DNA from 2 places in the Rhizobium sp. TRM96647 genome. Region 1 is predicted to be linked to the other one. Evidence: riboswitches for the same ligand, from Rfam matches in the RefSeq annotation. Region 1 holds a riboswitch; the other holds the start of a gene.
The links. Region 1 has a riboswitch for thiamine pyrophosphate ahead of thiB (thiamine ABC transporter substrate binding subunit). Riboswitches for the same ligand answer to the same signal wherever they lie in the genome.
Positions count from the first base shown of each region.

Region 1 (14,496 bases):
CTTGGTTTCGTTGCGCCGGTCGGGGCCGAGAAAGGGAATATGGTCGAGGAAGATGGTGTCGTAGCGCTTCAGGACCGCAAGGTAGTCGGCAGCGCCCATCGGCTTTTCGCAAAGATCGGCGAAGGAGAAACGGGCCGCCCGCCCGGCCGCTGCAGGAACGGCAATCTCGCGACCCCGGAAGGCGATCGTCACAGGTTTCACCGCCTTGCCCGCGGTCTCCCGCGCCCAGGCCTTGTCCATCGCCTGGTCCGCCTCGGCTCCGAGCGGATGGCGGAACACGGGCAGGCCCTCGTCCTTCTCCAGCCGGTAGTCCGTCCCCGAATCCAGCGCGACGATGTCGACGTGTTTCTTGAGCAGGTCGACGAAGGGCAGGAACAGACCGCGGTTGAGGCCGTCCTTGTAGAGATTGTCCGGCTCGACGTTCGAGGTGGCGACGAGAATGCAACCGCGCGCGAACAGTTCCGAAAACAGCCGCGACAGGATCATCGCATCGGCAATATCCGTCACCGAGAATTCGTCGAAGCACAGAAGCCGCGCCTCGGCGATCAGGGCCTCGGCCACGGGCGGCACCGGGTCTGCCTGCTTGGTTTCGCCGTTCTTCAGCTTCTGGCGGTGCCGGTGGATACGGTCGTGCACATCGGCCATGAATTCATGGAAATGGGCCCGGCGCTTGCGCTTGATCGGCACGAGCGAGAAGAACAGGTCCATGAGCATGGTCTTGCCGCGACCGACCCCGCCATGGATGTAGAGCCCGCGCGGAACGGCGGATTTCTCCGGCTTGCGCGAGGCGAACAGCCAGCCGAGCGCGCTCGACTTGCGCGCCGGCCGTTGCGCCTGGATGGCCTGAAGGAGCGTGTCGAACCGCTGCGCCATCGCGGCCTGCAGCGGGTCGGGCTGTATCTCCCCTGCCGCCACCTTTGCCTTCAGCTTGTCGGTGACGCCGTGTTCCGGATAGGCGGAGACCTTGTCCCAATCCTGCTTCATGGGCACTGCCGAAGATCTCCGTGAGGACTGGAATGTCCGCGATCAGCGCGACAGGCTGATCGGCTGGCCACCGCTGGTGGAGCCGTCGAAGCGCGAGTCCGCCGTCCGGTAGAGGCGCGCGATCTCGTTGCCGTCGCGGTTCTTCAGGACGACCTGCTTGCCGGCCACTTCCCAGGAACCCATCTGCGTCAGTTCGCCCGCGCAGCCACGGGTACCGCCGCGCGAACCGGCGCCGAGATTGGTCAAGGTCAGGAACATGTCGCACGAGGTCGGCCCGTTGCTGACGCGCCAGTTGCCGACCATGGCTTCCTTCTTGACGTCCATCGCCGAGGCCGACGCACCGGCATCTGCGCCTGGAACGCCGCCCGGCGTCGCCATCGCCGTGTCCGTGGTCGGGGCGGCCGGGAACTGGGACGAACCGCTGGTGCTGGTGGAGGGATCGGGAAGCTGGCTGGAAGAAACCGTTCCGACCGGCGCAGGCTGCAGCGGCGCGGTCGGCTGCGTATCGATGCCGCCCATGGAAGTCCGCTGGCAGCCGGCCAGCGCAAGCGCCATCATCAGTCCGCCTGCCACCTGTACAATCCGCATGTCGAAACTCCTGCCCTTCGTCGATGCTGTGGATACGCGACAATCATGGCGGCTTAACGTAAACCGACGGTTTAAATCAAGTCTTAGCCATCATGTTTCGCTGCGGTCCATGGCTATGGAACCCGATCGACGGCGGCAACCCCTTACGAAAATGCCGGGCACGAGGCCCGGCATTCGCAGTGTTTCGTCCGCGTCGCGTCAGAGCCGCCGCTCCACCAGCATCTTCTTGATCTCGCCGATCGCCTTGGCCGGGTTCAGCCCCTTCGGGCAGGCCTGGGCGCAGTTCATGATCGTGTGGCAGCGATAGAGCCGGAAGGGATCCTCGAGATTGTCGAGGCGCTCGCCGGTAGCCTCGTCTCTGCTATCGATCAGCCAGCGATAGGCCTGCAGCAGCACGGCCGGGCCGAGATAGCGGTCGCCGTTCCACCAGTAGCTCGGACAGGAGGTCGAGCAGCAGGCGCACAGGATGCATTCGTAGAGGCCGTCGAGCTTCTGGCGGTCCTCGTGGCTCTGCTTCCATTCCTTGGCCGGCGTCGGCGACACCGTCTTCAGCCAGGGCTCGATCGAGCGGTGCTGGGCGTAGAAGTGCGTCAGGTCGGGCACCAGGTCCTTCACCACCGGCATGTGCGGCAGCGGATAGATCTTCACCGCCCCCTTCACCTCGTCCATGCCCTTGGTGCAGGCGAGCGTGTTGGTGCCGTCGATGTTCATCGCGCAGGAGCCGCAGATGCCCTCACGGCAGGAGCGGCGCAGCGTCAGCGTCGGGTCGATCTTGTTCTTGATGTAGAGCAGCGCGTCCAGCACCATCGGGCCGCAGTCGTCGACATCGACATAGAACGTGTCGATCGACGGGTTCTTGCCGTCGTCGGGGCTCCAGCGATAGACGCGGAGCTCGCGGGTGTTGGTGGCGCCGGCCGGCTTCGGCCAGACCTTGCCTTCGGTGATCTGCGAGTTCTTCGGGAGGGCGAGTTCGACCATGTCCAGTTTTCCTCGGGATCAGTAGACGCGGGCCTTGGGCTCGATCTTCTTCGGATCGATCCCGTCGGCGATGAGGTCGGTATGGACCGGCCGGTAGTCGAGTTTGACGTTGCCGTTCGCATCGACCCAGGCGAGCGTGTGCTTGCGCCAGTTGACGTCGTCGCGGCCGGCGAACGGGCCGGAGGTGTAGTCCTCGCGGGCGTGGGAGCCGCGGCTTTCCTTGCGCGCCTCGGCGCCGACCACCGTGGCGATCGCGTTCGCCATCAGGTTTTCCAGTTCCAGTGTCTCCACCAGGTCGGAGTTCCAGATCAGCGACCGGTCGGAGACCTTGATGTCGGCCATCTCGCCCCAGATCTCCTTCATGCGGCGGCAGCCGCTCTCCAGCGATTCCTGTGTGCGGAACACGGCCGCGTCGTCCTGCATGGTGCGCTGCATCTTGTCGCGCAGCACCGCCGTCGGCGTACTGCCGTTGGCGTTGCGCAGCCGGTCGAAGCGTTCCATGATCCTGTCGCAGGCAGCCACGTCGAGCGCGGGAATGGGGGCGGCGCGGTCGATCACCTCGCCGGCGCGGATGGCGGCGGCGCGGCCGAAGACCACGAGATCGATCAGCGAGTTGGAGCCCAGCCGGTTGGCCCCGTGCACCGAGGCACAGCCGGCCTCGCCGACCGCCATCAGGCCGGGCGCGATGCGCTCCGGATTGGCGCTGTCGGCATTGAGCACCTCGCCCCAGAAATTCGTCGGCACGCCGCCCATGTTGTAGTGAACGGTCGGCAGAACCGGGATCGGCTCGCGGGTGACGTCGACGCCGGCGAAGATCTTCGCGCTTTCCGAGATGCCGGGAAGGCGCTCATGCAGCACGGCCGGATCGAGATGGTCGAGGTGCAGGAAGATGTGGTCCTTGTTCTTGCCGACGCCGCGGCCCTCGCGGATCTCCATCGTCATGCAGCGCGAGACGACGTCACGCGAGGCAAGGTCTTTGGCGGACGGCGCATAGCGCTCCATGAAGCGCTCGCCCTCGGAATTGACGAGATAGCCGCCCTCGCCGCGGGCACCTTCCGTGATCAGGCAGCCCGAGCCGTAGATGCCGGTCGGGTGGAACTGCACGAACTCCATGTCCTGCAAAGGCAGGCCGGCGCGCGCGATCATGCCGCCGCCGTCGCCGGTGCAGGTGTGCGCCGAGGTCGCCGAGAAGTAGGCGCGGCCATAGCCGCCCGTCGCCAGCACCACCATCTTGGCCGAGAAGCGATGGATCGTGCCGTCGTCGAGGTTCCAGGCGACGACGCCGGTGCAGCGGCCGTCGGCCGACATGATCAGGTCGAGCGCGAAGTATTCGATGAAGAATTCGGCGTTGTTGCGCAGCGACTGGCCGTAGAGCGTGTGCAGGATGGCGTGGCCGGTACGGTCGGCGACCGCGCAGGTGCGCTGCACCGGCGGGCCTTCGCCGTAGTTCTGCATGTGGCCGCCGAACGGCCGCTGGTAGATCTTGCCTTCCTCGTTGCGCGAGAAGGGAACGCCATAGTGCTCGAGCTCATAGACCGCCTTCGGCGCCTCCATGGCGAGATACTGCATGGCGTCGACGTCGCCGAGCCAGTCGGAGCCCTTCACCGTATCGTAGAGGTGCCACTGCCAGCTGTCCGGCGTCATGTTCTGCAGGGAGGCGGCGATGCCGCCTTGGGCCGCGACCGTGTGCGAACGCGTCGGGAAGACCTTGGTGATGCAGGCCGTCTTCAGGCCCTGCTCGGCCATGCCGAGTGTGGCGCGCAGCCCTGCGCCGCCCGCGCCCACGACGACCACATCGAAGGCATGGTCCACATACTGGTAGGCTTTGCCGTTTGTCGCCGGCGAGGAATTCGGTGCCATGGTGAATTATCCTGCGAAGGCGATCTTCAGGACGGCGAAAAGACAGAGCCCGCCGACCAGGACCGCAAAGAAGATATTGAGCATGAGGAGGACGATCTTGCTGCCTTCCGCGTGGACGTAGTCCTCGATGATGACCTGCATGCCGAGCTTCATGTGGTAGAGCGCCGAAAGCACGACCAGCCCCATCAGCACCGCGACGATCGGGTGCGACAGCGCCGCGCGGACCTCAGCATAGGGTGCGCCGGCGTAGCAGATGAGGAAACCGACGAAGAAAAGCATCAGCGGCACGTTGGCGACCGCCGTCATCCGCTGACGCCAGAAGTGTTCCGTGCCTTCCTTGGCCGAGCCGAGCCCGCGAACGCGGCCGAGAGGTGTACGCATGTCCATGATTGTTGTTCCTCAGCGCACCAGGAGACCGATCGCCCAGACCAGCACCGTCAATGCAAGCGACACGACCAGCGACGCCTTGGCGACCTTCGTGGCGAAATGCTTCTCGTAACCATGTCCCGTATCCCAGGCGAAGTGGCGAATGCCGCCGACCATGTGATGGAACAGCGCCCAAGTATAGCCGACCAGGATCAACGTGCCGATCCAGGTCCCGAAGAACCAGCTGACCCAGTTGAAGTAGTCCTCGCCCATCGCCGCCGCGATCAGCCACCAGGCCACGAGCACCGTGCCGAAATAGAGTGCGCCGCCGGTGATGCGGTGCACGATCGACATGACCATGGTGGGAATTGGCTTGTAGATCTGGAGATGCGGCGAGAGCGGCCGACCTTTTGTGACATTCGTCATCAGAACCCTCACGGAAATCCCGGAGAATGGCCCCGATATCTGGACATTTTCACTCCGGAATTGCACGTCGTTTGTGTGCAATGCAGTGCCGGCGACGTTTAATCGCCGGAATACGGAACCACAAGTGTCATCGACGGGCAAATTCAATTTAATCGATTAAGACAAAAGCATGGTAATGAGGGGCCTCCGGGATCGTTAACCATTGTTAACGTTTCTTACCGGTTCCTTAACCAAGCCAGTGACTTTCCAGCAAAATTGGACCAGAGTGGCTGCAAGGATCCGTCAAGCGTAACCTGGAGGCGAAACAGAATGAGTCTGTTTTCCCGAGCCTGCATGACCGCAATCGCGCTCGCCACCCTTTCGTTTTCTCTCGTCGCAGCCCCCGTGGCGGAGGCGCGAGACCGCAACGAAGGCGGCAGCCACCGCAATTTCTCCTCGCACAGTTCCACCCGCTCGCTCTCTACCCGCGCGGACCGGGGGCGCGACGACGCCTGGAAGCGCAGGCACCATGCCGACCGCGACCGTACGCGCGACGCCATCCGCGGCTCGACGAGCATGCGAACGCGGGCGTGGACGTTGCGCCGTGACCGCTGGGATCACCGCGACTGGAACCGCCGGGACTGGGGCAGAGACTGGGACCGGGCAGGCTGGAACCGCGGAAACTGGAACCGTGGAAATTGGGACAGCAGCCGCCAGGCCGGCTGGGATGGGCGCTTCGACGGCGCGCGCCGCGATGGCGAGGTGTGGCGCGATCGCGTTCGCCCCTATTACCAGGGCGCGGTCCGGCCCTACTATGCCGATGGCGGGAACGAAGATCGCAGCGGCCTCGGCAACAATTTCTACGGCGGCTCGATGTCCGCCTACGAGGATCCGGGCAACGGCAACTACTTCTATTTCGATGGCGAGTATGGCGATACATCCGGCGGCCTTCCGCCCGCCCGGCCGCAATACGGCGCCAAGGTCGTGGTGGTGTCACCCGAAACGGAAGCCGCAAGCTGCAGCTGGGAAGCCGGCGTCTGCGTCATCCGCCCGTAAGCGGTCGGTATCCTCAACTGGCCGGAACGATCGTTCCGCGAGACTGAAGCCGCCCGGCGGTCTTTATCCGTGACTGACCGTGACGTGGTGTGCGAGGCCTCCGGCCAGCAAGGCCCTCAGCCTTCCAGTTCCTCGCGCAGCATTTCCAGCTCGAGCCATTCCTCTTCCATGCGTGTCAGGTCGGCCCGCAGCGTCTCCAGTTCGCCGGCAAGGCGGTTGAAGGCCGCCTGGTCCTTCGAAAACAGCGCCGGGTCGGCCATCCTCTCCTCGCGCCCGGCGATTTCGAACTGGGCCTTCTCCATCTCCTTCGGCAGGCTTTCGAGCGCGAACTTCTGCTTGTAGGAGAGCTTGCCCCTGGCCTTGTCGGCGGGCTTCTGGACCGGGGCGGCGTCGCCGGACTTCACCTTCTCCGCCTTGTCGGCCCGGCGCCGCTCCTCGATCGCGCCGCGCCGCTGCGCCATCATGTCGGAATATCCGCCGGCATACTCGATCCACCGCCCGTCCGGCGCCTCGGGATTGGCGGGCGCAATCGTCGAGGTGACGGTGCGGTCGAGGAAGTCGCGGTCGTGGCTGACGAGGATGACCGTTCCGGAGAAGCCGGCGACGATCTCCTGCAGCAGATCCAGCGTCTCGATGTCGAGGTCGTTGGTCGGCTCGTCGAGGATCAGCAGGTTCGTGGGCCGCGACAGGATGCGGGCCAGCATCAGCCGCGCGCGCTCGCCGCCGGAAAGATTGCGGATCGGCGTGCGCGCCTGCTCCGGCTGGAACAGGAACTCCTTCATGTAGCCCGTCACGTGCCGCTGCTCACCGTTGACGATCAGGCTCTCGCCGCGCCCATCGGTGAGATAATGGGCCAGCGTATCGTCCGGATTCAGGTCCTCGCGCCGCTGGTCGAGCGTGGCGATCTCGAGATTGGTGCCGAGCTTGACCGTGCCGCTATCGGGTGCCAACTGCCCGGTCAGTATCTTCAGAAGCGTCGTCTTGCCGGCGCCGTTGGGGCCGACCAGGCCGATGCAGTCGCCGCGGTGCACCCGGATCGAGAACGGGGCGACGATCGTGCGCTCGCCATAGCTCTTGGTGACCTTGCCCGCCTCGATCACCAGCTTGCCGGATTCCTGCGCCTCGGACGCGGTGGCCTGCACGGTACCCTGCGGTCCCTTGTGCCCGCGGTGGCGCGACCGCATGCTTTGCAACTCGCCGAGACGGCGCATGTTGCGCTTGCGCCGCGCCGTCACCCCGTAGCGCAGCCAGTGCTCCTCCCGCTGGATCGCCTTTCCGAGCTTGTGCTGCTCCAGTTCCTCGGCTTCCAGCACTTCATCCCGCCAGGCTTCGAAATGGGCAAAGCCGCGGTCGAGGCGGCGCGAAGTGCCGCGGTCAAGCCAGACCGTGGCATTGGAGATCTTCTCCAGGAACCGGCGGTCGTGCGAGATGACGACGAGCGCGGAGCGGCTGCGCGTCAGCTCGTCTTCCAGCCATTCGATGGTCGGCAGGTCGAGGTGGTTGGTCGGCTCGTCGAGCAGGAGGATGTCCGGCTCTGGCGCCATCACGCGGGCGAGGGCCGCCCGCCGCGCCTCGCCGCCCGACAGGGTCGCGGGATCTTCCGCCCCGGTCAGCCCGAGATGCGACAGCAGGTAGGTGACGCGATAGGGATCGTCGCCCGGGCCAAGCCCCGCCTCCGCATAGGCGGCGACCGTGGAAAAGCCTTCGAAATCGGGGGCCTGTTCCAGGTAGCGGACGGTCGCCGACGGGTGGCGGAACACCTCGCCGGACTGCGCCTCGACCATGCCGGCCGCGATCTTCAACAGCGTCGACTTGCCGGAACCGTTGCGACCGACAAGGCAGATGCGATCGCCCGGCTCCACCTGCAGGTTCGCGCCGGCCAGAAGCGGCGTGCCGCCGAAGCTTAGGGATATGTCGTCGAGTTTCAGAATGGGCGGTGCCAAGCGTCAGGCTCCTGAATGGTCATAGGGCCGGGCGAGCAGCACGGCGCGCCCGGCGGCAAGGGTGAAGGTGACGGGGCCGAGCGCGACGTTGGAAACCGTGCGCGAGGAGCCGAACGGCAGGTCGAACCCGCTCAACGGATAGCGGACGTTCTCGATCGACAGGCCCGAGAGCACCGACAGGCCGAGAACCGAAAACAGGCTCCTGTCCGGCAGCGAGACGGTGGTGCGACCGGCAAGCAGCGGCCAGGCCTCCTCGAGGCCGGAGGTCAGCGTGATGTCGAGCCCGTCCTCCTTAAGCGCCACGGCATGGAGAAGGTGCATCAGCGCATGATCGCTGCGCTCGCCGCCGAGCGCGCCGGCGAGGATGAGCCGGCGTGCCCCGCGCTCCAGCGCCACCGAGACGGCAATCTCCCCGTCCGTCGCATTCTTGGCCGCCGGATAGGGCTCGCGCGGGACATGCGCCCACGTCGCAAGGTCTTCCGGCGTAGTGGAATCGAAATCGCCGACCCAGACCTCGGGCGTGATCCCGAGCGCTGTGGCATGGCGCATGCCGCCGTCGGCGGCGATGAAGCGGGCGCCGGCGACCGACGCCCTGAACCGCGCGGTCGGTTCGAGCGTTCCTCCGAGAAGGACGACAAAGAGCGGGTCGGGAACGTTCGTCAGGGGCACCGTCATGGGCACACCGTCTAGCGCATGTCGCCCGCGAATGGAAACGCCTTTCCGCCCTGCCGCCCGCTTGCAAGCGGGGCCGCGGGGGACTATTGCTTGCCTTGCTCTAACGGGGTGCCCGACCATCGCAGGATGGACCGGGCTGAGAGGCCAAGGCCAACCCGAAGAACCTGATCCGGTTTGTACCGGCGGAGGGATTAGACGGCACATCCGGCGCCCTATTCCCGTATTTTGGATTTGAAGGAGGCCCCGATGCGCAAGACGCTACTATCCGCCCTGGCACTATTTTCCGCAGCGTCGCTGACAGTATCCATGACCCTGCCCGCACGGGCGGCGGAAAAGACGCTGACCATCTATACCTATGAGAGCTTCGTCACCGAATGGGGCCCGGGCGCCAAGGTGGCGGCGGCGTTCGAAGAGATCTGCGACTGCAAGGTCGAATGGGTCGGTGTCGCCGACGGCGTCGAGCTGCTGACGCGCCTGAAGCTGGAGGGCGAGGGAACGAAGGCGGATATCGTGCTCGGCCTCGACACCAATCTCATCGCCGAGGCCAAGGCGACCGGCCTGTTCGTTCCCCACCATCTCGCCCCGCAGGGCCTGACCGTTCCGGGCGGCTTCTCGGACGACACCTTCCTGCCCTACGACTATGGCCACTTCGCCGTCGTCTACGACACCGAGGCACTGAAAAACCCGCCGAAGAGCCTGAAGGAACTGGTGGAGGGCGCTCCCGGCGAAAAGATCGTCATCGAGGATCCGCGCACCTCGACGCCGGGCCTTGGCCTGCTGCTCTGGGTCAAGTCCGTCTATGGCGACAAGGCCGGCGAGGCCTGGGCGAAGCTGAAGGAGCGCGTTCTGACTGTCACGCCCGGCTGGTCGGAAGCCTACGGGCTCTTCACCAAGGGCGAGGCGCCGATGGTGCTGTCCTACACCACCTCCCCGGCCTATCACATGGTGGCCGAGAACAGCGAGCGCTACCAGGCGGCCGCCTTCTCCGAAGGCCACTACGTCCAGATCGAGGTTGCCGGCATGACGAAGTCCGCCGACGATCCCAAACTGGCGAAGGCGTTCCTCACCTTCATGACCGGGCCGCGCTTCCAGTCGATCATTCCCGAGACGAACTGGATGATGCCGGTCGCCGCAACCGAGGCGCCGCTTCCGCCCGCCTTCGACAGACTGGTCAAGCCGCAGCATACCTTCCTCTATCCGGCAGACGAGGTCGCGGCCAACCGCAGGGCCTGGATCGACGAATGGCTTTCGGCCATGAGTGCAAAGTAGAAGGGGCGACGAGGACGCCGGATGGCATGGGCGCAGCCTGCTGACGAGGCACCGGGATGTATACCACGCGCGAAGCATCAACGATTGTCCGGACCGGCAGTGTCGTCCTGGCCTCGATCCTGCTGTTTGCCGGGCTCTCGACGGCGGCGCTGCTCTTGCATGCCGAAGGCGGCGCCGGCGGCGCGCTGTTCGATGCCTACTTGTTTCGCGTTGCCCGCTTCACGCTGCTGCAGGCGGGCCTTTCCACCATCCTTTCGGTGGCGCTCGCCATCCCCGTCGCCCGGGCGCTTGCGCGGCGCCCGAACTTTCCCGCACGCAACTGGATCGTCCGGTTGTCGGCGCTTCCGCTCGGCCTGCCGGCCCTGGTGGCGACGCTTGGCATCGTCGAGGTCTGGGGTCGCCGCGGGGTCGTCAACCAGGCCCTGGCCGCGCTCGGTCTCGACAATCCCGTCAGCGTCTACGGCCTGGCCGGCATTCTCATCGCCCATGTCTTCTTCAACCTGCCGCTCGCAGCCCGACTGCTGATGGCGGGACTGGAGCGCATTCCGGCCGAATACTGGCTGACCTCCGCCAATCTCGGCATGGGATCGGGCGCGACGTTCCGGCTGATCGAGTGGCCGGTCATGCGCGGCCTTCTGCCGGGGATCGCCGGGCTCGTGTTCATGCTCTGCGCGACCAGCTTCACGATCGTGCTGACGCTCGGCGGCGGCCCGGCGGCCACCACGATCGAGGTCGCTATCTATCAGGCGCTGCGCTTCGATTTCGACCCGCCGCGCGCCGTGATCCTCTCCGTCCTCCAGATCCTCCTGACCGGCACCCTGCTCTATCTCCTGCGGCTGCTGGGCACGCCCGCCGAGGAGGCGCCGACCGCAGGCCGCGCCGTCCGCCGTTTCGACGGCAAGCGCGGGCGGCTTTCGGACGGCCTCGTCATCGCCGCCTTTACCCTGTTCACCGCCGCACCGCTCCTGGCCGTCGTCACGGCCGGCCTCGCCTCCGACCTGCTGCGGCTTGCCTCCGATCCGCTGCTGCACAGGGCGCTTGTCACGAGCCTTGCCATCGCGCTTGCCTCGGCGACGCTCTGCCTCGCCGTCGCCATGCCGGCTGTCGCGATCGCCCCGCTCGCCGCCGACAGCGCGCCGGCGGCCCTGAAGTATCTCTCAGGCAGCCTGCAGGCCACGAGCTCGCTGATCCTGCTGGTGCCCCCGGTCGTGGTTGCGACCGGATGGTTTCTGATGCTGCGCAGCTTCGGCGAGGTCGGACGCTTCGCGCCCTATGTCGTCATCGTCATCAACGCGCTGATGGCCCTGCCCTTCGTCATGCGGGTGCTGCAGCCGGCCTATCGCACCCATATCGCCCGCACCGGCCGGCTCGCCGTCAGCCTCGGCGTCACCGGCCTGCACCGGCTGCGATGGATCGACCTGCCGGCGCTGAAACGGCCGCTGCTGACCGCCTTCGCCTTTGCCATGGCGCTCTCCCTCGGCGATCTCGGCGCGGTCGCCATCTTCGGCGCGGACGGCCTCGTCACCCTGCCATGGCTCCTGTTCAGCCGCATGGGCAGCTACCGGACCGCCGATGCGGCCGGCATCGCCCTGCTTCTCGGCGTCATCTGCCTGTTGCTGACGCTTCCCTCCACCGCCTCCGGCAGGACTGCGAAGAACGATGCCTGACCATTCCACCTCCAGAACGGGCGCTCCCGCCATTCGCCTCGAGGCGGCAACGGTGCAGTTCGAGCAGAAGCGCCTCGTCTTTTCGTGCGACATCCCCACCGGCGCCCGCGTCGCCGTCACGGGGCCGTCGGGCTCGGGCAAGTCGACCCTCTTCAACGTCATCGCGGGGTTCCAACCGATCCGTTCGGGAACCGTAGAGATCTTCGGCAAGGACATGGCGGGACGCGAACCTGCGGAACGGCCGGTATCGATCATCTTCCAGGAGAACAATCTCTTCGCCCATCTGAGCGTGGAGCAGAATGTCGGCCTCGGCATCGATCCTTCGCTGCGCCTCGGTGCACCGGAGCGCCAGCGGGTGGAACATGCGCTGGCCCGGGTCGGTCTCGGGGGCTACGGGCGGCGCAAGCCGGGCCTGCTCTCGGGCGGCGAGCGACAAAGGGTGGCGCTCGCCCGGGCTCTCGTGCGCAGCCGGCCGATCCTGCTCCTCGACGAACCCTTCGCCGCACTCGATCCTGCCATGCGCGCCGACATGGCCGGGCTCCTGCACGATCTTGCCGCCGAGACCGGAAGCACGCTGATGTTCATCACCCATCAGCTGGAGGACGTCCGGCGGCTTGCCGACCATGCCATCTTCGTCGACGGCGGAACAATCGCATTGATGGAACCGATCGCATCCTTTCTCGCCAACCGCGAGATCCCTGCATTGGCGAACTTCCTTGGCATTGATAGATAATACTTTTCGGACCGCACCTGCCATATTTTGGACGCCCCACTGTGTCACCGCAGCCACATCGGAAGCCGATTCTGGAATCGGGAGTTGCCGCCCAACGACGGTGCGACTATCTCTCGACCACGGGTCCGGACAGGATCCATCGGGCATATGCACGATATGTCGGACAGCCGTCGAACAATTCGAACTAACGAGGTTCTCCGACTTCGGTTCGGCTACGGTCCGGAAGTCGAGAACGCGCTTGCCTTGCGGGCAGGCGACAAGGTCTGTGAAAGGGCATGGGGCGGATGCTGGAGAACCTTCAGCATGGAGGTTTGAGCAAGGTACGCGGAACGGTCGGCGCGCGCGCCGCGCTGGTGCTTGCGCTTGCCGGCCTGCTCGCCTCGTGCCAGTCGGCCCTGGAGCAGACCTACCAGCCGACCGTCGCCCCGTCGTCGAGCCCCCAGATCGTCGCGGAGGTGCAGAAGAACGATCCCCGCGCGGCCATGGGCGCGCGCGAACATCCGCGCATCGTCGCCAGCTACGGCGGGGAATACAAGGACGCCAAGACAGAACGCCTCGTCGCCCGCATTGCAGGCGCGCTGACGGCGGTGTCGGAAAACCCCAACCAGTCCTACCGCATCACCATCCTGAACTCGCCGGCGATCAACGCCTTCGCGCTGCCCGGCGGCTATCTCTACGTCACCCGCGGCCTGCTGGCGCTTGCCAACGACGCCTCCGAAGTCGCCGCCGTCCTGTCGCACGAAATGGCCCACGTGACGGCCAACCACGGCATCGAGCGTCAGAAGAAGGAAGAGGCGGAGGTCATCGCCAGCCGCGTCGTCGCCGAAGTGCTCTCCAGCAACATCGCCGGCAAACAGGCGCTCGCCCGCGGCAAGCTGCGGCTGGCGGCGTTTTCCCGGAACCAGGAATTGCAGGCCGACGTGATCGGCGTACGCATGCTGGGCGAGGCGGGCTACGATCCCTATGCCGCGGCGCGCTTCCTCGACAGCATGGCCGCCTACGGGCAGTTCAACGCGGTCGATCCCGAGGCCGACCAGAGCCTGGACTTCCTGTCGAGCCATCCGAACGCGCCCCAGCGGGTGGAGCTGGCGCGGCGTCATGCCCGTGCCTTCGGGGCGGAGGGCACGGTGGGAGACCGCGGCCGCGACTACTACCTCGCCGGCATCGACGGCCTGCTCTATGGCGATAGCCCGCAGGAGGGCTATGTCCGCGGGCAGACGTTCCTGCACGGCAAGCTCGGCATCCGCTTCGACGTGCCCGCCGGCTTCCAGATCGACAACAAGGCCGACGCCGTGCTGGCGACGGGTCCGGGCGACATCGCCATCCGTTTCGACGGCGTTGCCGACAACCAGCGCCAGAGCCTGGTGAACTACATTTCCAGCGGCTGGGTGACGGGCCTGAAGACCGACACGATCCGGCCCGCCACAATCAACGGGCTCGAGGCGGCCACCGCCCGGGCGGCGGCCGACCGCTGGGAATTCGACGTCACCGTCGTGCGAATCGGCAACCAGATCTACCGGTTCCTGACGGCCGTTCCGCAAGGCTCGCCCGCGCTCGAGCCGACGGCCGACGTCCTGAAGACGTCGTTCCGGCAGCTGACGCCTCAGGAAGTGGCCTCGCTGAAACCGCTGCGCGTGCGTGTCGTTACCGCGCGCGCAGGCGACACCGTCGCATCGCTCGCCGGCCGCATGATGGGGACGGACAGGAAGCTTGACCTGTTCCGGCTGATCAATGCGATGACGGCCACGAGCACGATCAAGCCCGGCGACAAGATCAAGATCATCACCGAGTAGCCTGCCCGGGATCGTCGCCTTGGCGTGAACGCCACGATTGTGCCATCTTTCGGCACGCCCTCACAGATGCTAATGAGATGAGGCCGTTTTCATTCGATGACAGGCGGATGACGTTTCGTGTGTCCGCAAACTGGCCAGGACCCTATGCCGAAATTTCCCGCATATCTTCTGTCGCGCCT
Region 1 is NZ_JAOXHF010000001.1:176,086-190,581, forward strand. It holds gene zapE (cell division protein ZapE) at 1-984, opposite strand, end outside; gene OCK02_RS00835 (protease inhibitor Inh/omp19 family protein) at 1,027-1,572, opposite strand; gene OCK02_RS00840 (succinate dehydrogenase iron-sulfur subunit) at 1,771-2,550, opposite strand; gene sdhA (succinate dehydrogenase flavoprotein subunit) at 2,569-4,410, opposite strand; gene sdhD (succinate dehydrogenase, hydrophobic membrane anchor protein) at 4,417-4,797, opposite strand; gene sdhC (succinate dehydrogenase, cytochrome b556 subunit) at 4,810-5,202, opposite strand; gene OCK02_RS00860 (hypothetical protein) at 5,536-6,237, shown strand; gene OCK02_RS00865 (ABC-F family ATP-binding cassette domain-containing protein) at 6,354-8,180, opposite strand; gene OCK02_RS00870 (thiamine diphosphokinase) at 8,184-8,855, opposite strand; TPP riboswitch at 8,950-9,063, shown strand; gene thiB (thiamine ABC transporter substrate binding subunit) at 9,162-10,124, shown strand; gene thiP (thiamine/thiamine pyrophosphate ABC transporter permease) at 10,181-11,791, shown strand; gene OCK02_RS00885 (ATP-binding cassette domain-containing protein) at 11,784-12,524, shown strand; gene OCK02_RS00890 (M48 family metalloprotease) at 12,809-14,317, shown strand; gene OCK02_RS00895 (mechanosensitive ion channel family protein) at 14,462-14,496, shown strand, end outside.

Region 2 (14,496 bases), 210 kb from region 1:
CGTCAGCGACCTTGCGCACGGACGGGCGAGGTGACACAGTCCGGCCGGGCGCGGCCTCTGTCGCGCCCGGCTTCAGCTCCGAGCCGCCGGGGCCCGTTCGGCATCCGGCTAACCATCGGGCGGATGGATAACCTCTCCCGTGCGTCCCCTTGCATGGTTCGCAGGGATCGATCCGGCCTCGACGGTCGGGAGTCCGAAGGCAGGCGGCGCTTCCGGCGGAGGGACGATGACGACAGGCAATACCGAGGCGGCGCATCCGGCGGGACGGCCCGGAATCCTGGGATGGATGCTCTTCGACTGGGCGGCGCAGCCGTTCTTCACCGTCATCACCACCTTCATCTTCGGCCCCTATCTCGTCTCGCGCATGGCCGCCGATCCGGTGAGCGGCCAGGCGGCCTGGAGCTATACGCTGACGATCTCCGGGATCATCATCGCGCTGCTGTCGCCGGTGCTCGGCTCCATCGCCGACGCCTCGGGCCGGCGCAAGCCCTGGATCGGCGCGCTGGCAGTCGTCCAGATCGTGTCGGTCTGGATGCTCTGGTACGCGGTGCCGGGCACGAGCCTGCTGCTGCCGCTGATGCTGATGGTGCTGGCCACGGTCGCGGCCGAATTCTCCATCGTCTTCAATGATTCGATGATGCCCTCGCTGGTGCCGCCCGAGGAGGCGGGGCGGGTGTCCAACCTCGCCTGGGGGCTCGGCTATCTCGGCGGCATGATGGTGCTGATCGCCGTGGTGCTGTTCTTCGCCGCAAGCCCCGACACCGGGCTGACGGCGCTCGGCATCGCGCCGCTGTTCGGGCTGGATGCGGCCACCGGCGAGGACGCGCGCGTGACGGGGCCGATCTCGGCCGTGTGGTATCTCGTCTTCATCCTGCCGATGTTTCTGTTCACGCCCGATCGCGGCCGGGGTCTTCCCATCATGAAGGCCGTTCGCTCCGGCCTTTCGTTGATCGGCGATACGCTCGGCGAACTCAAGGCGCGCCGCGGCATCCTGCGGTTCCTGGTGGCGCGGATGGTCTATCAGGACGGGGTCAACGGTCTTCTGGCGCTCGGCGGCACCTTCGCCGCCGGCATGTTCGCCTGGCAGACGATGGAACTCGGCATCTACGGCATCATCCTCAACGTGGTCGCGATCGGCGGCTGCTTCTGGGCGAGCCGGCTCGACAGCCGCCTCGGCTCGAAGAGTGTCGTGGTTGCGAGCCTCGCCTGCCTGATCGTCGCCACGCTCGGGATCGTCTCGACGGCGCCCGGGCACACGCTGTTCGGCCTGCTGCCGCTGCCGGGCGAGGATTCCGGCGGGCTGTTCGGCACGGCGGCGGAGAAGGCCTATATCGTCTACGGCCTACTCGTCGGCATCGCCTTCGGCCCGGTGCAGGCGTCCGCCCGCTCCTACCTCGCCAGAAGCGTCGCGCCGGAAGAGGCCGGCCGCTATTTCGGCCTCTACGCGCTGACCGGCCGGGCGACCTCGTTCGCAGCCCCCCTCTCCGTCGGGATCGTGACCAGCGTCACCGGCTCGGCCGCGCTCGGCATGGGGGCGCTGGTGGTGTTCCTCGTCGTCGGCCTCGTCCTGCTGCTGCCGACGCCCTATCCGGCCGACAGGCCGAGGACACCAGCCGCGGTCGCACCCGTTCCATTCGGACATTGACAGCGGCCGATATTTTCGTCAGTTTCCCACCCATTCCGAGGGGGGCATCGTAACGGTGCTGAGATGGCGGTGAGCCGGACCCTTGAACCTGATCCGGGTCATACCGGCGTAGGAACGGAAAACGCCCGCAAGGTGCCTCTTTCTCTTCTCCGCTTCACCTGGATCTCCGTGAAATCGTTCGGGAGATCGACCATGACGCTTGCTGACCATCCGGCCGCCGACAGGCCACGGCACCTGACACGAGGCGGACGCGCCGCGGCCGCCTGACAGGACCATGCGCGCCCTTCACGCGGGGCTGGCCACGGTCACCCTTGCCGCTCTCTGGCAGGCGTCCGTGTGGCTTTTCGCTCCCCCACCCTATCTCCTGCCCTCGCCTGCGGCCGTCGCTTCGGCCTTCGCGGAGCGTCCCGGCTTCTTTGCCGGCCACAGCCTAGTGACGATGACGGAGATCCTGGCCGGCCTCCTGACGGGTACCGTCTTCGGCACTGCCACGGCCTTCGGTATCGCGGCGCTGCCGCGCCTCGGCCAGTTCGTCTGGCCGATGGTGCTGATCCTGCAGGCGTTTCCCGTCTTCGTGCTGGCGCCGATCCTCGTTCTCTGGCTCGGCTTCGGCATGGCCTCGAAGGTGGCGATGACGACGATCATCATCTTCTTCCCGGTTGCCTCCGCCTTTGCCGACGGGCTGCGACGGACCGATCGCACCGTCCTCGACGCCGTGTCGCTGACGCCTGCGACGCACTGGCAGGCGCTTGTTGCCGTGCGGGTGCCGCTGGCGCTGCCGGGGCTCATCTCCGGCCTCAGGGTGGCCGCCCCGCTGGCGCCGCTCGGCGCCGTCGTCGGCGAATGGGTGGGGGCCTCGGCCGGCCTCGGCTTCGTCATGGTGCAGGCGAACGCCCGCATGCAGACTGCGACCGTCTTCGTCGCCATGGCGGTTCTCGCCGCACTGACCGTGCTCTTGCGGCTTGCCGTCGACCGCCTCACCGCCGGCCTCACGCCCTGGGCCGACGAAACCGAAACCCCGTCCTTCCATCCCTTGCGCAGGAGACGTCGCAAACCATGATCCGAATCCTTTCCTTCCTCCTGACATTCGCGCTTGCCGGCATTGCTGCCGGTCCCGCATCCGCCGCCGACAAGCTGACGGTCCTGCTCGAATGGTTCGTCAATCCCGACCATGCGCCGATGGTGATCGCCCGAGAACGCGGCCTCTTCGCCGAGGCCGGCCTGGAGGTCGAACTCGTGCCGCCGGCCGATCCCTCCGCTGTGCCGCGGCTGGTCTCGGCCAAGCAGGCCGATATCGGCGTGCACTACCAGCCCAATCTCTATCTCGACCATGCCGCCGGCCTGCCGCTCGTCCGGTTCGGCACGCTGGTGGAGACGCCGCTGAACACGATCACCGTGCTGGCAGACGGCCCGATCCGCAGCCTGAAGGACCTCAAGGGCAAGAAGATCGGCTTTTCCGTCTCCGGCTTCGAGGATGCGATGCTCGGGCGCATGCTCGCTTCGGAGGGCCTTTCCAAGAGCGACGTCGAGCTCGTCAACGTCAACTTCTCGCTGTCGCCCTCGCTGATCGGCGGCAAGGTGGATGCCACGCTTGGCGGGTTTCGCAACTTCGAGCTGACGCAGATGCGGCTGGAGGGCCACGAGGGCCGCTCCTTCTTCCCCGAGGAGCACGGCGTGCCGGTCTATGACGAGCTGGTCTTCGTGACCCAGAAGGATCTCGTCGCCGACGATCGCCTGCCGCGCTTTCTTGCCGCCGTGGAGACGGCTGCCGTGTTCATCACCAACCATCCGGACGAAGCCTGGCAGATCTTCGTCAAGGCCTATCCGGATCTCGACGACGCGCTGAACCGGCAGGCCTTCACCGACACGCTGCCGCGCTTCGCCAAGCGACCGGCGGCACTCGACCGCGGGCGCTACGCGCGGTTCGGCGCCTTCATGCAGGAGAGCGGCCTGATTGCGGTGGCGCCGGCCGTCGACGCTGTCGCGGTCGAGCTCCGGTGAGCGCGATGGGTACCTATCCGACGCCGCAGGCGGCGGCCCTTGTCCTTGCCCGCGTGCGGGAGCGAAGGCCGCGGGTCCACTGCCTGATGAACACGGTGGTGCAGAAATTCACCGCCGACGGTATCACCGTCGTCGGCGGCATCCCGTCGATGACCTCGTCGATGGAGGAGATCGCCGACTTCGCCGCAAGGGCGGATGCGCTGACGGTCAATCTCGGTACGCTCGATGCGGAGCGCCGGCGGGTGATCTTGCGCGCCGTCGAAGTCGCCAAGGCGGCCGGTAAGCCGTGGATCCTCGATCCCGTCCATTGCGACTATTCGCCCTCCCGCCTGGCCTTCGCGCAGGAGCTCATCGCGCTCGGGCCGACCATCGTGCGCGGCAATGCGGCCGAGATGGCGCTGATCGGCGACGACGGGCCGGGCCTGCGCATCCAGACCGGTGCGGTCGACCGGATCGGCAGCGGCGGCGAAGCGATCCGCGTCGAAAACGGCCACCGCTGGATGGCCGAGGTGACGGGGACGGGATGCCTGACCGGCAGCGTCATCGCCGCCTTCCTGGCGGTGGAGCCGGATGCCGTCCTCGCCGCGGCGAGCGCCCTTGCGGTCACCGGCGTCGCAGCCGAACGCGCCGCCACCATCGCGCGCGGCCCCGGCAGTTTCGGCGCCGCCTTTCTCGATGCGCTGTCCGTGGTCGGCGAACGGGAGCTTCTCACCCATGCAAGGATCCAACATGACCAGGATTGACTATCGGCTGAATGCGCTGGTGGATGCCGGGCTTGCCGACCTCGGCCCGCTTGCCGCGCTCGCTCAGGCGGCGGCCCGAAACGGCGCGACGCTGATCCAGTATCGCGACAAGACCGCCTCGACGGCGGCAATGATCGAGCAGGCGAAGGCGATCGGCGAGGCGCTCAAGGGCATCGGCGTGCCGTTCGTCGTCAACGACCGTGTCGACGTGGCGCTGGCGGCCGGCGCCGACGGCGTACATCTCGGAGCCGACGACATGGATGCGCAGACGGCGCGCCGGCTGCTGGGGCCGCAGGCGATCATCGGGCTGACGGTAAAGAACGCGACCGATGCGGACCGCGCCGGCCGGGCGCCGGTCGACTATGCCTGCATCGGCGGCGTGTTCGAGACGCTGTCGAAGACGAACCCGGACCCGCCGGTCGGGATCGACGGGCTGAGGCTGTTGCGCGAGCAGGTGCGCGCCCTCAATCCGGCGCTGCCGGTCGGCGCCATCGCCGGCATCGATCTTGCCCGCATCCCCTCCGTCATCGCTGCCGGCGCCGATGGCGTGGCCGCGATCTCCGCGATCTTCCGCAGCCGCGACACGGCACGGGCGACGGCGGCGTTCCGGGCAGCCGTCGACGTGGCGCTCGAAGGGAGAGCGGCATGACCGCGATCGCACTCACCATCGCCGGGTCCGACAGCGGCGGCGGCGCCGGCATCCAGGCGGACATCAAGACGTTCTCGGCGCTCGGCGTCTATGGCGCGAGCGTGCTGACCGCGGTCACCGCGCAGAACACGAAGGGGGTTGCGGCGGTGGAGGATATCTCGCCGCCGATGGTGGCGGCGCAGATGGAGGCGGTGCTGACCGACCTCTCCGTGGGCGCCGTGAAGATCGGCATGGTCTCGCGGAGCGAAACGATCGCGACGATCGCGGACGGTCTGCGGCGGTTCGGCCTGCGCCCGGTGCTCGACCCGGTGATGGTGGCGACCTCCGGCGACCGGCTGCTGCGGGAGGAGGCGATCGCCGCGCTGGTCGGGGAACTCGTGCCGCTGTCGCTGATCGTGACGCCGAACCTGCCGGAAGCGGCGCTGCTGACGGGGACGCCGGTCGCCGCCGACTGGGCCGCCATGACCCGCCAGGCCGAGGCGATCATGAAGGCCGGCGCGGGCGCGGTGCTCGTCAAGGGCGGCCATGGCGACGGCGCCGAGAGCGCCGACCTCTACTTCGACGGCAATGAGGTGCGCCGCCTGTCGGCCCCCCGGATCGAGACACGGCACGACCACGGCACGGGCTGCACGCTGGCGGCGGCGATTACCGCCAACCTCGCCAGGGGGTACGACCTCTTCGCGGCGGCCGCCATGGCCAGGGCCTACCTGCAGCAGGCGCTCCTGGCCGGGCGCGACCTCGCCGTCGGGGGCGGCCGGGGGCCGGTGCACCATTTTCACCGCTGGTGGCCGGCTTGAGCCGGCGGCTGCTTGTATCGATGGAGGCCGTGCTCGGCCTTCTGTGCGCGCTTATCCTTGCCGCACTCCTTGCTATCGTGCTGGCCTCCGTCGTCCTGCGCTACGTCTTTCATACCGGCGTCGTCGGCGTGGAGGAGCTGTGCATATGGCTGCATGTGGCGCTGATCGCGCTCGGCATGCCGCTGGCCCTGAACGGCGCGCTGGCGATGCGGATGGACCTGTTCTCGCGCAGCCTGCCGGCACGTTGGCGGCAGTTTGGCGGCGACGTCTTCAGTGTCGTGGCGGCGCTGGTGATGGTGTCCGGCAGCCACGAGATCATGGGGCTGCTCGGCGGCGTCTCGCCGATGCTGGGGCTGCCGGAATGGGTGCGGTTCGGCTTTCTCGGCGGCGGCGGCCTGCTGCTGCTCGCAGCACTTCTGCTGAAGCGGATGGCGGAGGGCCGGCTGGTGCCGGTGCTATCGTCCCTTGGCGTCGGGGCGGCCGTCTACCTGGCGGTGCCGCATCTGGCGGTCGGGACGACCCTGCCGCCGAGCCTGTTCCTCGCGCTCGTCGCCGGGCTCGGCCTCATGGCCGCCGCGCCGCTGCCGCATGCCTTTCTCGCCGCCGCCTATGTGGCGATCGCCTTCGGCGCGAGCCTGCCGGAACCGGCGATCGTCTCCTCCGCCGTCTCCGGCATGTCGCGGTTCCTGCTGCTGTCGATCCCCTTCTTCCTTCTCGCCGGCGGACTTCTGACCGTTTCGGGAGCCGCCGGGCGCCTGGTCCGGCTGGCCAAGGCGCTGGTCGGCCACCGGCGCGCCGGCCTGGCGCAGACGACGCTGCTTTCCGGCGTTTTCTTCTCCGGGGCCTCCGGCTCGTCGGTCGCCAACGCCGCCTTCGGCGCGTCGACCTTCTATCCCGAACTCGTCCGCAACGGCTATCCGCCGCCGAAGGCCGGCGCGATCATCGCTGCGACCTCGGTGCTGGACAACGTCATTCCGCCGTCGATCGCCTTCCTGCTGCTGGCGGCGGCGACCAGCCTGCCGGTCGGTCCGCTGCTTGTCGGCGGCGTCTTCGCCGGGGGGCTGATGGCGGCCTGCCTCGCCGTCGCCATCCACGCCTGCGCGGACGAAGGCAGTTCGGGCCGGCCGGCATCCAGAGACGACCGGAGGACGGCCGCGGCAGCCGCGCTGCCGGCACTCGGCCTCGGCGTGATCGTCGTTGCCGGCATCCGACTCGGCATCGTCACCGCGACGGAGGCTGCGGCGGTCGCCGCCTTCTATACGCTCGCCCTCGGGATGGCCGCAGGAACGACGGCCGGAACGCTCTGGTCTTCCTTCCGGCGGGCCGCGGCGGAGGCGGCCGCGATCGGCCTGCTGATCGGCTCGGCCGGCCCGTTTGCCGCACTTCTGGCCATGGACGACATCGCCGGCGCGGTGGCGCAGGTGGTCTCGGGTTTCGGCGGGGGGGCGCTTGCGGTGCTGCTGCTGTCGAACGTGGTGCTGCTGCTCCTGGGGCTGGTGCTCGACATCGGCGCGGCGATCCTGCTGCTCGGCCCGATCCTACTGCCTGCCGCCGTCTCGGCGGGCATCGATCCCGTCCAGTTCGGCGTGATCGTGGTCGTCAACCTGATGATCCACGGTCTGACGCCGCCGCTCGGCATGCTCGTCTATGTCGTCGGCGGTGTCACCGGGGTGCCGGCGCCGGCGCTGTTCCGCGCCGTCCTGCCCTACCTCGCAGCCCTGCTCTTCTCCCTCTTCCTTCTCAGCGCCTATGCGCTTCTGTCGTGATCGGAGCCTTCATGACCCGCCTGACCCGCCGCCTGTTCCTCCGCTCTTCCGCAACGGCCGCGATGCTGGCCGCGCCGGCGCTCGTGCGCCCGGCTCACGCGCGCGCGACGACGATCACCGTCGCCTCCCTGCTCGGCGAGGACAAGCCGGAAACGAAGATCTGGCGGCAGATCGCCGGGACGGTCGAGGCGCGACTGCCCGGCCGGTTCCGCTTCAACGTCGTCGCGAACGGGGCGCTCGGCGGCGAGAAGGAGGTGGCGGAGGGGGCCAGGCTGGGCTCGGTCCATGCGAGCCTCGCCACCCTGTCGTCGCTGGCGGGCTGGGTGCCGGAAGGGCAGATCCTCGACCTGCCGTTCCTCTATCGGGATGCGGACCACGTGCGCCGGGTTATCGAGGGGCCCGTCGGCGAGGACCTGAAGCTCAGGCTGCAGGCGCAGAACTTCGTCGTCGGTGGGTTCATCGACTATGGCGCCCGGCACCTCCTGACCAAGGAACCGGTCACCGAGCCGGCGCAGATGCAGGGGATGAAGATGCGCGTGATCCAGAGCCCGCTTCACACGAGGCTGTGGAACGCCTACGGCGCCATTCCCGTCGGCGTCCCCATCACCGAGACCTACAACGCGCTCTCGACCGGCGTGGCCGATGCGATGGACCTGACGAAGTCCGCCTATGCCGGCTTCAGGCTCTACGAGGTCGTGCCGTACCTGTCCGAGACCGCCCATATCCGCGCCTCCGGCGTGGTCTATTTCGCCGCCGGCTTCTGGAACGGGCTTCCGGAAGCGGAGAGGGAGGTCCTGCGGGAGGCTTCGGCGCTGGGGGCCGATGCTTTCAACCGGCTGATCGTCGAGGACGAGGCGGCGTCCGTCCGGCAGGCGATCGCGGGCGGCGGCGAGGTCGTCAAGGTCGATGCGCGGGAGGCGTGGGAGCGCGGGGCCGAGATCGTGTGGCGGGACCTTGCGGACGTCGTCGGCGGCTGGGACAGGATTGCGACGGTACAGGGGGCGTAGGCGATTTTTGGCGTGGCGACGATGCCTCCTGCGCAGCCAATAGGGCTATCCCCAAAAGACCCGCCGCGGGCAGGGCCCGATTACGCGGCCCGCGTACAGGAATAAGGGGTGTAAAGGTCAGGGTTGCTGACGGCATTGCCCGCACTGCGTGTGGCGAGGGATCCTGCCGCCGCGCCTGCCGGAGCGTGCTCAATAATTCAATTTAGATCCAAGGATTTAGCTCTCATCCATTCCCGGCGGTCGCCAAATGCGTGTGCGAGCCCGATGTGATTCCATGCAACCTGATGACACGGCAGCGAAAAAGGCGCGGTCGGCTGCCTTCACCCGCATCATCCGGGAGAGATATGCGCGCTACCGCGCGCTTAGCGACATGGCGTAGGGATCAATCTTCTTGTGGTCCGGATGCACACCTTATCTAAGACCAAAGGTTGTGCGTTCCGTGACGGCAATGGCCACCGTGCACCCACCTTACGACTGTGAAGGCAGCCAATATCATCATTGTTAGAAGCACTTAACTTCTGGATTCCGCCTGGGGCCCGGCTGATACTTCGACACTTTCGACGGTCAAGGCTCGAGGGTATCGCGTGGTTGAAATTCATCCGACCGCCATTTTCTTCGGTAACGGCACATTGCTCCTTCGCTGCGCGGAAGCCTTCCGCGCAGCGGGCGGAAGGCTCGCCGGCATCGTCACCACCGATCCGCAGATCGCCGCCTGGGCGGAGGCCGAAGACCTCTCCCACGGGGCGTTAGACGAGGCCGAGATCGGGCAGGAGGCGGACTATATCTTCAGTGTCGCCAACCTGACCGTCCTGTCGCCGGCGACGCTGCGCAGGGCGAGGCTTGCGGCGGTCAATTTCCACGACGGGCCGCTGCCGGCGCGGGCGGGATCGAACGTTCCGGCCTGGAGCGTCATCGAGGGTGCCGCCGAGCATGCGGTGACGTGGCACGAGATGACCGGGCACGTGGACGCCGGCAGCGTGCTGAAGCAGCGGCGCTTCCCGATCGGGCCCAACGACACGGCCTTCAGCCTCAACGCGCGATGCTACGAGGCCGGATTCGAGAGTTTCTGCGAACTGCTGCCCGAACTGATGGAAGGGCGGTGCGCGCCATCGCCTGCCACGGGCGAACGGGGCTGGTATGCGAAGGCGAAGCGGCCGGAGGCGCTCGGCACGCTCGATTTCGCCGCGTCGGCGGGCGCGCTCTGCCGCATGGTGCGCGGCCTGAACTTCGGCGGCTATGCGAACCCGCTCGCGCTCGCCAAGCTGTGGACGGGGACGGCGCTCCTGACGGTCGGCCGGCTCGAGATCGTCACGGACGTTGCGGGAACGGCCGGAGCCGTCGTCGCCAGCGACGGCGATACGGTCACCGTCATGGCGGCCGATGCCGGCGTGCGGCTGGGCGGGCTCGCCGATCTCTTCGGCAGGCCGGTCGATCCCGTCGCAGCCGGGCTCATGCCAGGCGTCGTGCTGCCATCGGTTCGCGACTGCCCCGCGCCGGAGCCGGCGGAGACGGGCAAGGCCGAGCCGGAATGGGAAGCCGAATTGCGGCGGGCCGTGCCGGCGCTGCCGCCCTATCCGCTGTCGCACACGGCCGGCAGCGGCACGGCATTGCTCGAGGCGGAGCAGGCGGACGCCGACACGCTTGCGGCGGCCTGGCTCGCCTGGATCGCGGGCCTGACCGGGCAGGCGCGGGCGACGATCACCTGCCTCGAACCGGACGCCCAGGCTCCCCGGCCGTCCCGGGTCCCCTGGCTTTCGGACCGGCGCCCGGTCACGCTCGACATCGCAGCCGGCATGACGCCGCACGATGCGACGGAGGCGTTGCGGCTTGCGCGGCAGGCCGCGTTCGCGCGGGCGCCGATGGCGGCGGATCTGCCGCTGCGCCTCGCCGACGCGGAAGCGAGACAGAGGGCGCAGCAGGCGCTCGGCGTCGTGTTGGCAACGCGGGCGGAACAGGGGCCAGAGGGTGCCGCCGTGCAACTCTGCGCCGATCCGCCGTCGATCCGCATCGCAAGCGGCCGTTTCGCGCCGGCGGTGCTCGCAGCGCTTGCCGCGGACTTTTCCGTCTTTCTCGGCGCGTTCGTGGCGCGGGCGGGCGCGCCGCTTGCGACCCTGCCGCTCGGACGCGAGATGGCGGCGGAGCGAAACGATGTTTCGGGCGCCGAACCGCGCACGATCCATGCGATGGTCGCTGATATATGCGCCTCGACGCCGGACGCACCGGCGCTGGAAGCGGGTGCGACCCGGCTGAGCTTTCGCGAGCTCGACGCCCGGGCGGCGCGGCTGGCGGGCGCGCTCGCCGAACGCGGCGCGGCGCCGGGCGTCGTCGTCGGGCTCTGCCTCGAGCGCTCCGTCGAACTGGTGGTGGCGATGCTCGCCATCCTCAAGACGGGGGCGGCCTACCTGCCGCTCGATCCCTCCTATCCGGCCGAGCGCATCGGCTTCATGCTCGAGGATTCCGGCGCGCCGATCGTCGTGGCGAGCCGTTCTGCGGCCAGCCGGCTGGCGCTCGATCCCGGCATCGTCATCCTGCCCGACGCGGTCGGGCCCGCTGTCGAGGATGCGCGCGGCACGCCCGGCGACCTCGCCTATCTCATCTATACGTCCGGCTCGACCGGCCGGCCGAAGGGCGTGATGATCGCCCACAGGAACGTTGCCAACTTCTTCGCCGGCATGGACGCCACCGTGCCCCTTTCCCAAGGAGCGCGCCTGCTGGCGGTCACGTCTGTGTCCTTCGACATCTCGGTGCTGGAAATCCTCTGGACGCTCGCCCGCGGCGCGACGCTGGTGCTGCAGGCCGACGGGGCGGGCGAGGGCGCGCTTCCGGCCTTTTCCCTCTTCTACTTCGCCTCCGAGGCGGCCGGCAGCGGCCACCAGGCCTATCGGCTGCTCCTGGAAGGGGCGCGCTTTGCCGATGAGAACGGCTTCGAGGCGATCTGGACGCCGGAGCGGCATTTCCATGCCTTCGGCGGGCTCTATCCGAACCCGGCCATCAGTTCTGCAGCCCTTGCCGGGCTGACGAAGAACGTCAAGCTGCGCGCCGGATCGACCGTGATGCCGCTGCATCATCCGGTGCGCGCGGCCGAGGACTGGGCGCTGGTCGACAACCTCTCCAACGGCCGTGCCGGCCTGGCGCTGGCCTCGGGCTGGCAGCCCAACGACTTCCTGCTCCGGCCCGAGGCCTTCTCTGACCGGAAGGAAATCATGCTTCGATCGATCGAGACGCTGCGGACGCTCTGGCGGGGCGAGGCGATGACGTTTCCGGGACACGACGGCGAGCCGGTCGAGATCCGGATCCATCCCCGTCCGGTGCAGCGGGACATGCCGCTGTGGCTGACCGCAGCCGGCAATCCCGAGACGTTCGAGGCCGCCGGTCGGCTGGGCTGCGGCGTGCTCACCCATCTGCTCGGCCAGACGCTGGCGGAGGTCGAAGACAAGATCCGCGCCTACCGCGTGGCGCGCGCGAAAGCCGGCCATGCCGGCCCGGGCCACGTGGTGCTGATGCTGCACACCTTCATCGGCGAGGACGAGGAGGCGGTGCTCGCGGCCGCGCGCCAGCCGATGAAGAGCTACCTGAAGAGCGCCGTCGATCTCGTGCGTCGCGCCGCCTGGACCTTCCCGACGATCGTCGAGCGGGCCGGGAAGGCGGGGATGACCCCGCAGGAGGTGTTCGAGAAAGAGGAGCTTTCCGCTTCCGAACTCGACGCGCTGCTCGACCATGCCTTCGAGCGCTACTACCGGACGGCGGGCCTGTTCGGAACGCCGGAGACGGCCGGGGAGATCGTGCGCAACGTGGCCGCCATCGGCGTGGACGAGATCGCCTGCCTGATCGACTTCGGCGTCGAGGCCGAGACGGCGCTCGCCAACCTGCCGAACATCCGGCGGCTGATGGACAGGCTCGCGGCCGAGGGCGGGATTTCCCGCAAGGCTTCCGTCGCCGAGGACATCGTCGCCGGCGGCATCACCCACCTGCAATGCACGCCGTCGATGGCGACCTATCTCGCCGGCGATCCGGCCGGGCGGCAGGCGCTCGGACGGCTTGACTGCATGATGGTGGGGGGCGAGGCCTTCCCGCCCGATCTCGCCCGCAGCCTGCGGGCGGCGTTGCCGGGGACGCTTCTCAACATGTACGGGCCGACGGAAACGACGATCTGGTCCTCGGTCGCGCGGCTGGATGCCGTCGGCGACCGCGTGCCGCTCGGCGCGCCCATCGCCAACACGGATCTGAGCGTGCGCTCGCCCACGGGGCTGCCGCTTCCGAACCTGATCGAGGGCGAGCTCTGGATCGGCGGCGCAGGGCTCGCCCGCGGCTACTGGGGCCGGCCGGAACTGACGGCCGAGCGCTTCGTGGATACGCCCGAAGGCCGCTACTACCGCACCGGGGACCTCGTCCGCCGTCATCCGGACGGAACGCTGGAGTTCCTCGGCCGGATCGACGGACAGGTGAAAATCCGCGGTCACCGGATCGAACTCGGGGAGATCGAGGCGCTGCTCGCCTCCCAAGACGGTGTCCGGCAGGCGGCTGTCAGGGCGGTGGAATTCGGCCAGGGCGACGTGCGCCTCGTCGCCTATGTGACGGCCGGCAAGACGCATCCTGCCATAAGCGGGCTGCGTGCGCTCCTCGCGGCCAAACTGCCCGACTTCATGGTGCCGTCGCAGATCGTCGTCCTGGAGCGCATGCCGCTGACGCCGAATGGCAAGATCGACCGCAAGGCGCTGCCCGTGCCGCAGGCTCGTGCGGAACGAGGCGAGATGACGGCGGCGGAAGGCGACGTCGAGGCCGGCATCGTCGAAATCTGGCGCGAGGCGCTTGGGCTCGACGAGGTCTCGGTCACGGAGAACTTCTTCGACCTCGGAGGACATTCGCTGTTGGTCGTCCAGGTCCAGCGCCGGATGAGGGAGAAGCTCGGGCGCGAGGTGGCCATCACCGATCTCTTCCGCTTCCCCACCATCCGCGCGATTGCCGCGCACCTGGCAGGCGGGGCCACCGCGACGGCCAGCGCGGCCGATCGTGGCGCCGCGCGGGCCGCCGCACGCCTTGCCCGCTTCGGGCGACGTTGACGGCGGCAGGGACCGCTCGCCGGGCAAACCGGACAAATCTCGAAGGGAAGATGGACAGCCGATGGACAGGACCCTACCCGACCAACGCATCGCTATCATCGGGCGCGCCGGGCGCTTTCCCGCCGCGCGCAATGTCGGCGAGTTCTGGTCGATGCTGTCTGCGGGACGATCGGCCGCGCAGCGGCTCACCGAGGCGGACCTGATCGCCGCCGGCGTCAGCCGCAAGGCGCTTGCCGATCCCGCCTATGTGCGTGTCGCGCACGTGCTTCCCGACATGGAATGCTTCGACGCCGGCTTCTTCGGCTTTTCGCCACGCGAGGCGGCCATCCTCGATCCGCAGCACCGGCACTTCCTGGAATGCGGCTGGGAGGCGCTGGAGGATGCGGGCTATGTTCCGGAACGCTTCGACGGGCGGATCGGCGTTTTCGCCGGCTCGGGCATGCAGGCCTATCTTCCCTTCAATCTCCTGTCCAATCCCGAGCTCGTCGAGGAGATCGGCCTGTTCCTCCTGCGCCACAACGGCAACGACAAGGATTTCCTGCCGACGCGGCTGTCCTATCTCCTCAACCTCACCGGCCCCTCGATCGCGGTGCAGACCGCCTGCTCGACCTCGCTCGTGGCCGTCCACACGGCGATCGGTTCGCTCCTGAACATGGAATGCGACATGGCGATCGCCGGCGGGGTGACGATCGAATTGCCGCACCGCACCGGCTATCGCTATGCGGAAGGCGAGATCCTGTCGTCGGACGGGCTCTGCCGTGCCTTCGACGACGACAGCCGGGGCACGGTATTCGGCTCTGGCGCAGCATTGGTGGCGCTTCGGCGCTA
Region 2 is NZ_JAOXHF010000001.1:384,338-398,833, reverse strand. It holds gene OCK02_RS01790 (NAD-glutamate dehydrogenase) at 1-34, shown strand, start outside; gene OCK02_RS01785 (MFS transporter) at 227-1,645, shown strand; TPP riboswitch at 1,674-1,777, shown strand; gene OCK02_RS01780 (ABC transporter permease) at 1,920-2,705, shown strand; gene OCK02_RS01775 (ABC transporter substrate-binding protein) at 2,702-3,646, shown strand; gene OCK02_RS01770 (hydroxyethylthiazole kinase) at 3,652-4,389, shown strand; gene thiE (thiamine phosphate synthase) at 4,376-5,038, shown strand; gene thiD (bifunctional hydroxymethylpyrimidine kinase/phosphomethylpyrimidine kinase) at 5,035-5,835, shown strand; gene OCK02_RS01755 (TRAP transporter large permease subunit) at 5,856-7,601, shown strand; gene OCK02_RS01750 (TRAP transporter substrate-binding protein) at 7,613-8,608, shown strand; gene OCK02_RS01745 (MupA/Atu3671 family FMN-dependent luciferase-like monooxygenase) at 9,193-13,668, shown strand; gene OCK02_RS01740 (non-ribosomal peptide synthetase/type I polyketide synthase) at 13,730-14,496, shown strand, end outside.
Region 2: linked by a shared signal. The riboswitch ahead of OCK02_RS01780 (ABC transporter permease) and the one ahead of thiB (thiamine ABC transporter substrate binding subunit) in region 1 are both predicted to bind thiamine pyrophosphate.